One region of the Metabacillus sp. GQ13 genome, then DNA from elsewhere that is predicted to be linked to it. Evidence: riboswitches for the same ligand, from Rfam matches in the RefSeq annotation. Region 1 holds a riboswitch; each other region holds the start of a gene.
What was found. A riboswitch is a leader RNA that binds a small molecule or an ion and turns the genes downstream of it on or off. The one in region 1 is predicted to bind S-adenosylmethionine.
Positions count from the first base shown of each region.

Region 2: another riboswitch for S-adenosylmethionine. It lies ahead of AC6CHR_RS15100 (sugar ABC transporter substrate-binding protein); the one in region 1 lies ahead of AC6CHR_RS10490 (BMP family protein).
Region 3: another riboswitch for S-adenosylmethionine. It lies ahead of AC6CHR_RS17395 (methionine ABC transporter ATP-binding protein); the one in region 1 lies ahead of AC6CHR_RS10490 (BMP family protein).
Region 4: another riboswitch for S-adenosylmethionine. It lies ahead of AC6CHR_RS02980 (methionine biosynthesis PLP-dependent protein); the one in region 1 lies ahead of AC6CHR_RS10490 (BMP family protein).

Region 1 is NZ_JCAXET010000007.1:127,112-129,318, reverse strand. Features, by position in the region: gene AC6CHR_RS10495 (ABC transporter ATP-binding protein) at 1-182, opposite strand, end outside; gene AC6CHR_RS10490 (BMP family protein) at 258-1,274, opposite strand; SAM riboswitch class I at 1,441-1,549, opposite strand; gene AC6CHR_RS10485 (DUF4097 family beta strand repeat-containing protein) at 1,873-2,207, opposite strand, start outside.
Region 2 is NZ_JCAXET010000011.1:151,780-153,986, reverse strand. Features, by position in the region: gene AC6CHR_RS15100 (sugar ABC transporter substrate-binding protein) at 1-1,014, opposite strand, end outside; SAM riboswitch class I at 1,153-1,259, opposite strand; gene AC6CHR_RS15095 (MFS transporter) at 1,462-2,207, opposite strand, start outside.
Region 3 is NZ_JCAXET010000014.1:36,423-38,629, reverse strand. Features, by position in the region: gene AC6CHR_RS17400 (O-acetylhomoserine aminocarboxypropyltransferase/cysteine synthase family protein) at 1-447, shown strand, start outside; SAM riboswitch class I at 717-824, shown strand; gene AC6CHR_RS17395 (methionine ABC transporter ATP-binding protein) at 1,028-2,053, shown strand; gene AC6CHR_RS17390 (methionine ABC transporter permease) at 2,046-2,207, shown strand, end outside.
Region 4 is NZ_JCAXET010000002.1:146,214-148,420, forward strand. Features, by position in the region: gene AC6CHR_RS02975 (SCO family protein) at 1-518, shown strand, start outside; SAM riboswitch class I at 586-723, shown strand; gene AC6CHR_RS02980 (methionine biosynthesis PLP-dependent protein) at 1,131-2,207, shown strand, end outside.

The DNA.
Region 1 (2,207 bases):
ATCTCACCTGAGGTAGGCAATTCCATTCCATAGAGCATGCGCATTAATGTGGTTTTTCCTGCGCCATTTTCTCCTACGACTGCATGAACCTCACCTACTTTTAGCGCTAGAGAAATAGAGTCATTCGCTGTAAAACTTCCATACTTTTTTGTCATATTTTTCATTTCTAAACGGTTTGGCATTATTCATCCTCCCTCAGTGACACACAGGGAACCGACTGCAATAGCTGTAGTCGGTTCCGATTTTACCTTATATAATTAGTTTTCTAATGGATTGGCAATTTCTAGCTCACCACTTACAATCTTATCTTTGATAGTCGTCACTTTTTCGATTACGTCTTGTCCGACAAAATCATTTAATGGTGTTTCACTTTCCGCTGTTACGTAGGTCAAACCAACACCATCTTCTTTCAGACCATAAGCGACAGCCCCTGGTTCATATGTCCCTTCAGAAAATGCTTTAATCGTTTCATATGCTACTGCATCTGTTCCTTTTAATTGTGATAAGACAATATGTTCGGGATCAAGTACGGTACGATCGATATCTTGTCCTGCTGTGAAAAAGCCCTTTTCTTTAGCTGCTTCAAAAACGCCAAGATCTCCAACTGCCGCTGCTCCAGCAATGAAGTCAGCACCTTTAGACGCCTGAAGAATGGCAAGTTCCTTTGCCTTAGCTGGATCATCAAAGCTTCCTACATAATTCACTAAGTACTCTGCATCTGGATTTGTTGACTTTAAGCCTTGCTCAAACGCAACTGTCCACTTTTTCATTAGTGGTATATCAACTGCGGTAACCATGCCAACTGTATTCGTTTTTGTTGATAAACCAGCAGCTGCACCTAGTAAGTAGGCTGCCTCATGTTCTCTAAAGTTTACACTTCGTACGTTTGGTAAATCTACTGTTGTATCAATAATGGCAAATTGCTTGTCTGGGTTTTCACTCGCAACCTTTTTTAATGCATCTTCTGATTCAAATGAAGAGGTAATAATTAAATCATAACCCTCAGCTACAGCTACTCGTAAATTCTCTTCTATTGCTGCAAGGTCTGTCGATTCGATCGTTTTCAGCTCAAAACCGAATTCTTCTGCTGCTTTTTTTGCACCCTCATCCATTTGTTGAAAGAATGGATTCACACCAATTTTCTCAGGGAGTACAAGAGCAATTTTCTTTGACTTTGCTTCTGTTTTCTCACCTGATGATTTTGTTGTCTCATTAGCTCCACAGCCCGCCAATAACACCGTGAATAAAGCAATAAATACAAATAATTTCTTCATGTATGCCCCACCTTTATATTCGTGTTTTTTCTTCTACAGACAAATATACACTAGTTATCGTACAAATTAAAGACCTATAGGCAAACATTATCGATAAAACATTTATATTCGTTCGTATTTTAAACACAAAAACCCCTCCTTTTAAGGAAGAGCATTTTTATATCTCTTCTTATCTATCAGAACTTTAACATTCTGCAGGAATTAGCACCTTGCTATCATTCTATAGCGGATGCTGGGCATCAATGGGCCAGTCCCTCTGCCACTCTCGATAAGGATTTTGTCTAAATTTGTCGTAAAATTTAATTATTTCTTATTTTAAAGAATATTAAGGAAATTGCAAGTTGTTTTCACTAAAAATTTAATATTTCTAAACTATTAATTAATTTATTTGAGCGTGTCATTTGTTGCAGCTGACAGGAAAGGTAACTACATCTGTACCCGCACAATGCCTAAGATTTAAACATAAGAAAAGAGATAGTCTCATGACCATCTCTTACTAAAAGTTATTTTCATAAAGCTTGTTATTAGAAGTCTTAGCCAATCAATCCCGGATGATGACCCTTCTTACTTTCAAGGTAATAGAAGACCTTTGAACCAGTTATCTCTTAACTGATATGTCACCAATCTCTGTCGTTGCTTTCAGGGTAGGTCCATTGGTTCCAATTTGAGTGATGATACTTCGAGAATCCGAGTCTTTGTATCCTTTAAATCCTGAGATTGACACATCCCCTAGTTCACTATTTAAATCAAACTCTATATTTCCAGGTTCTTCTGCAAAGGTAACCTTTAGTTCGCCAATATCTGATCGCAACTCAAGATCATCTTTCATATCAATTAAAGCAATATCTATGTCACCGGTATCCGTCTCTGCATTCGTTTTACCACTAATATTTTCTAATTCGATATCCCCTACATCAGTTACATAATTTCCAT
Region 2 (2,207 bases), on a different contig from region 1:
CTCTACTAGTGCATCTTGAGAAATAAGTGATGCCTCTAAGTTGTAAGTTGCTGGTGTCTCTTCTCCTGCTAATTTTTTCGCTAATAATCTCATGTCTACTGCCCCTATTAATTTAGGATCAACTGCTGCAGTGTATTTCCATGAACTTTTTTGGTCCTGAATTTCTTGTAGATCGGCATTTGAGACATCGATACCATATATCTTAATTTCGTCTCTACCAGCTTCTTTGATTGCACGGGCAGCACCAATTGCAAATGCATCCCATGTTGCAAATATTGCGTCTATTTCACCTTTAGGATGTTTATTCAGCATTGCCGCTACAGCATTTTGTGTTTGTACTGATGTATCTGCTGATGCTATTCCAAAACGTTCTATTTCTTTAATACTTGGGTTAGCATCTAATGTTTCTTGATAAACTTTATTCCGTCTAACCATTGGCGGAAACCCATCAACCCACAGATAGATAATATTTGCTTCACCACTTGTGTCTTTAATAAGTTGGTCTAATGCTAATGTTGCAAGTGCTTCATCATCTTGTGAGGTTAAAGTTACACCTTCAATAGTAGCTAGTTCCTCTGTAGAGTCAAAAGTAACAACACTTTTCCCTGCATCAATCAGCTTTTGAACCTCTGCAGTTGTTGCATCGTCATCACCATGTGAAATAATAAAACCGTCATAATCCTCTTCTAACCCTTGTGCTATCGCGTCATGAAATTTTGCAGTATCGCCATTCGCTGTAAAAACATCAACTTGGAAGCCTAACGCTTCTCCTTCTTCTTTTGCACCTGCTAAGAATTGTGCTGTGTGATCATCGCCACCAATTTTTCGGATAACTTTTATTTTAGCCCCTTCACCTTTAGCAAAACGCTCAGGAACATTTTCTAATGAAACGTCAGGGTTGCCCTTTCTTTTAACTGTTTCAGCCGTTTCTCCACCATTTGAAGAACAACCTGTCAGTAATAACGTAAATGCAAGAATGAAGATAAGTGCTGATTTAACTACTTTGTTTTTCATATCTGTTTGACTCCCTTTTGCTGTTTATTTTCTTTTGTTAAGATACCTTATAAAACAACTTCGCTTTCACTTAATTTTAAACGTAAAAAACCTCTCAAAAAAAGAGAGGTTTCACCACATTTATATAAGGAGACTCCTCTCTTATCTTTCAAAACCAACTAGGTTTTGCAGGATTTAGCACCAATTCAAAATAGAACGGTTGCTGGGCGTCAACGGGCCAGTCCCTCTGCCACTCTTGATAAGAGATTGCATATGCTGTTTAGGTTAGGATCTTTTCTAAAAGATAATTGCTTAAACCGTGAAGTAAAGCTATGTACGATAAAGCAACAATCTTTGCGAATACAACCTTAAGTAAACGAAAGAATATATTCACTCTAAAGGTGTATCAAAGGTTTGTCAACTGTTTTTTGAATATTTTTATTACTTCATTATCAATACAATTCTTATCTATATATTTACTTTGACTTGTTTTTTCATTGGTCGATTCAGTACCAGTGGTAGAACAAGAATTACACCAATTGCCATACAAATTGCTGAAACCTGATATGATACAACCAGACCAACTATTTGTTTCAGTACACCTGCTAGACTCATCATTATTACCATTGCCCCCATAAAAAGAGGCGTCATAATCCCGTTAACTCTGCCTACAAATGATTCTTCTGCATTTTGAAGAATCATAGTATTGATACTAATTTGAATAGCTGGCATCATCAACCCTGTAAAAAACTGCGCAATTAATGAGATCAAGAGAATTTCTGAGAAGCCAATGATTGAAATCATGACTGCATTTACAAGCATCCCCGCTGCAAGCATTCGAATAGGCGCGATCTTTTTTGATAGTGCTAAGGCGATACCGCCACCTATTATCATCGCTACACCGTTAATTGCCATAAACCATTGAACAAATTCTTTATCCATATTAAGTTGCTGTGTCACGATAAAGATACCTAACGGTTGTATTAACCCCACAGCTAACCCTGCTACAAAAAAATTGGTGCCCAATATCACTAAAAATCTATTTTGTTTTACATATTTAAACCCCTGGATGAACTCTTCTATAACCGTCGTCTTGTCGGAACTTTCTTCTACAATCTTATCCGCAGGCAAGAATAGAAGCGCAACAGCTGAAAGGATAAACATAACCCCTGTAATGGCTATCGAAACTTCAATCCCAAATTGTTGAAATACGA
Region 3 (2,207 bases), on a different contig from region 1:
CTTCATGTTCGTATGAAGGAGCATATTGCAAATGCGAGAAAAATGGTTGATTATTTGGAAAATCACCCAGCCATTGAATGGGTTCTATATCCCGAACAATCAGATAATCCTGATAAAGTCTTAGCAGATAAATACTTACCAAATGGAGCCGGTTCAGTCATCGTCTTTGGAATAAAGGGTGGTCGCGAAGCTGGAGCATCTTTGATTAACAATGTACAGCTTTGGTCACATGTTGCGAATGTTGGGGATGCAAAGAGCCTAATTATTCATCCGGCAAGTACAACCCATCAGCAATTAAGTGCGGAAGGATTAAAAAGATCAGGAGTCACTGAAGATTTAATTCGCTTATCGGTTGGAATTGAGCACATCCAAGATATTATCGAAGATCTAGATCAAGCAATTTACAAAGCAACTGGGGTAAAGGGAACTGAACAGGTTCATTCTTAATACAGTATGTAAAGTTACTTAAATCTTAAATTTCCAATACAACCAGATGTAAAAATGATTTCTTCGGATAAACTGGGGTGACTTTACAAAGTCATCTCACTTTTTTTGTCTATATGCATAGTAAAGTGAATAATAAAATCAAGAAAAATTATACTAAAAAATAATTATTAGCTTTTGAATTAATTGACATGATTTTAAATATCGTGATACAATCACATTCGTACTTAAGTCTGACTTGTAAAATAGTAAACTTTAATTATATAGTTGTTCTCTTATCAAGAGAGGTGGAGGGAAGTGCCCTTTGAAGCCCGGCAACCATCAACAGTGTTGAAATGGTGCCAATTCACGCAAAGCTGTATAGCTTTGGGAGATGAGAGAAAGGACATTTTTGCGCCTTTCTGCTCATGTTGCAGAAGGGTTTTTGTTTTTAGCTGGAACTTTTCTAACAATGATTTCTAGACGAACTCTTCAATCCAAATTCTATATAAGAAAAACAACAATCCTACTAACAAACTTATTATAGAAAAAAAGGATTAGTGAGATTATCCAAAGACATAAAAAACTGAAAGTAGGTGACAACTTGATTAGATTAGAGGGCGTTAATAAAGTTTATGAAACAAAAACGGGCAATGTAACGGCTGTTAATAATGTGAATTTGCAAATAGATAAAGGTGAAATTTTCGGGATTATTGGATATAGTGGGGCTGGGAAAAGTTCACTAATTCGTTTGTTAAATGGGTTAGAAAAACCAACTAGTGGTAGAATTAATGTTGCTGGAAGTCAAATTGACGAGATTCGTGGCTCGAAATTAAGAAAAGCTCGATTAGGAATTAGTATGATTTTTCAGCATTTTAATTTACTATGGTCACGTTCTGTTCAAGATAACATTGCGTTCCCATTAGAAATTGCAGGTGTAAAAAAACCTGAACGGATTAGACGAGTAAATGAACTAATCCGACTAGTTGGTCTTGAAGGTCGTGAGGATGCTTTCCCATCCCAATTAAGTGGTGGTCAAAAGCAACGTGTTGGAATTGCAAGGGCATTGGCAAATAATCCACAAGTCTTATTATGCGATGAAGCAACCTCAGCGCTAGACCCACAGACAACAGATTCCATTCTAGACTTACTTGTAGATATAAACAAAAGACTGGGATTAACAATTGTCCTTATTACACACGAAATGCATGTGATTCGAAAAATATGTAATCGAGTGGCGGTGATTGAAGAAGGAAAGATCGTCGAGCAAGGCGAGGTCCTAGAACTCTTCAAAAATCCAAAGGAACAGATTACTAAGAGGTTTATGAAGCAAGTAACAGAACCTGAAGAGACATTTGATACGATTAAAAATCTTGTCAACCATCACCCTGAAGGACAAATTATTCAACTTACCTTTGTAGGGGATTCAACGGAACAGCCACTTATAACAAACCTGATCCGTCATTATGACTTGGATATAAATATATTGCAGGGGAAAATCTCTCAAACACAAAATGGTGCTTATGGAACTTTGTTTATTCATTTAAAGGGTGAGCAAGATGTAATTGAGAATGCAATTACGTTCATTAAGTCCAACAAGATAGGTGTGGAGGTGATTGTTAATGAGTGAGTGGTATGAATTACTAAAATGGGAAAAACTGATGACTGCAACACAAGAAACCATTTATATGACACTGATCTCTGTTGCCCTAACATTTATTCTGGGGATGATATTAGGATTACTGTTGTTTTTAACCGGAAAAGCTGGGATGTGGGAAAATCGA
Region 4 (2,207 bases), on a different contig from region 1:
AGTCTATCAACCTAGAAGAACATTTTTCACTAAATGGAACAATTGAACCTTTAAAAGCTGTGAATCAAGAGGGTAACGAAGTTGAGATGGAGGACTACAAGAATAAAGTTTGGCTTTCCACATTCATCTTCACTAATTGTGATACAGTCTGTTCGCCAATGACAGCTCATGTTGCAAAACTTCAAGAGCAATTAAAGAATGAAAAGGTCGATGTAGAGTTGGTATCCTTCACTATTGATCCTGATAACGATACACCCGAGGTATTAAAAGCATTTGCTGACAATTACGGAGCAGATTTTGACAATTGGAATCTTCTGACAGGCTATGAGCAATCAGAAATAGAATCATTTTCCAACAAAAGCTTTATAGCACCGGCTGCGAAACTAGAAGGCTCAAATCAATTTGTTCACAGCACATCTATTTATTTAATGAAAGGTCATAAGATACTTGAACAATATGATGCAGTATCTGAAGTACCATATGACAAAATAATCAAAGATATCAAACTATTACGTTAATTCTATTGCAATCCAAACTTGAATCATGTAAAGTAGTAAAAAAAGTAAGCTTGAAAATTTCATATATTTCTTATCGTGAGAGGCAGAGGGACTGGCCCAATGAAGCCTCAGCAACCGGTACAAAACAAGTGAAGAGTTGGTAACCGTTAATTTTGCTAAGTTAGGAACAAACAAATTGATTTTTAAACAGTATGGTAGATGAGAATAATTTGGGCAAAGTAAATTTGTTGAAATTATTTAGACTTGCCATTTGGCTTTCAAACCACTAAGCGAGAGCTTGGCTGTTGTCAAAAATCTTACTGATATGTTCTATATAAAACCGCAAAATATAACGACATGTGAGCTACATACCAAAATCTCCCTTCGTACCAAGGTGCTAAATCCAGCAAGCCACCACACCAGCATTATGCTTGAGAGATAAGAAGAAGCACATTTAAATATACAAGTCTTCTTCTTAACTGAGGAAGACTTTTTATTTTGTAGGGAGATTGAATAAATCTTGCCATAAACAACTAAGAAATCTATCTAATCTAAGTAAATGTATCCTTCACTTTTTTTAGGTGATTGTTTCTTCTAGGTTAGATGTAAAAAAATTTTAGGACGGTGACAACCATGAGTCAACGAATTGAAACGAAACTAGCTCAAATTGGAAATCGAAGTGAAAATATTACAGGGACAGTTAATCCCCCAGTCTATTTTTCAACAGCGTATCGTCATAATGGAATTGGCGAATCAACAGGATTTGATTATATCCGTACAGGGAATCCAACTAGATTATTAGTGGAACAGGCAATAGCTGATTTAGAGCATGGTGATCGTGGGTTTGCTTTTAGCTCAGGTATGGCAGCAATTCAAACAATTATGGCCCTTTTTCAAAGCGGAGATGAACTTATTGTTTCCTCAGATCTTTATGGTGGAACCTATCGCTTATTTGAAAGAGAATGGAAAAAGTATGGTTTATCTTTTCAATATGATCATTTTACAAACCCTGCTGAGACAGAAAAGTTAATTACAGAAAAAACGAAAGCGTTATTCATTGAAACACCAACAAATCCATTAATGCAAGAAGCTGACATTAAGGCGCTTGTGGCAGTTGCCAAGAAAAATAATATCTTAGTCATTGTTGATAACACGTTCTTTACACCGTTGATTCAGACACCAATATTAGACGGTGCCGACATTGTGATTCATAGTGCAACCAAGTATTTAGGGGGCCATAATGATGTGCTTGCTGGTCTTGTAGTAACAAAGGGTGAAGAACTAAGTAACGAATTTTTTCAACACCAAAATGCTATCGGAGCGGTTCTATCACCGTTTGATTCTTGGTTGTTAATGCGAGGAATGAAAACCTTATCGCTTAGAATGAGGCAGCATGAACAAAATGCGCAACTTGTTTCTCAGTTTCTGAATGATCATCCAGATGTGCTTGATGTTTTATACCCAGGTAAAGGTGGAATGCTTTCGTTTCGTTTACAGGATGAAGCATGGATTAATCCGTTTTTAAAGAACTTGAAAACGATAAGTTTTGCAGAAAGCCTAGGTGGAATTGAGAGCTTTATCACCTATCCTGCTACACAAACACATATGGATATCCCAGAAGAGATTAGAGTAGCAAATGGCGTCTGTAATAGATTACTTCGTTTTTCAGTTGGTATTGAACATTCAGAGGATATTATTGAAGATCTAGCG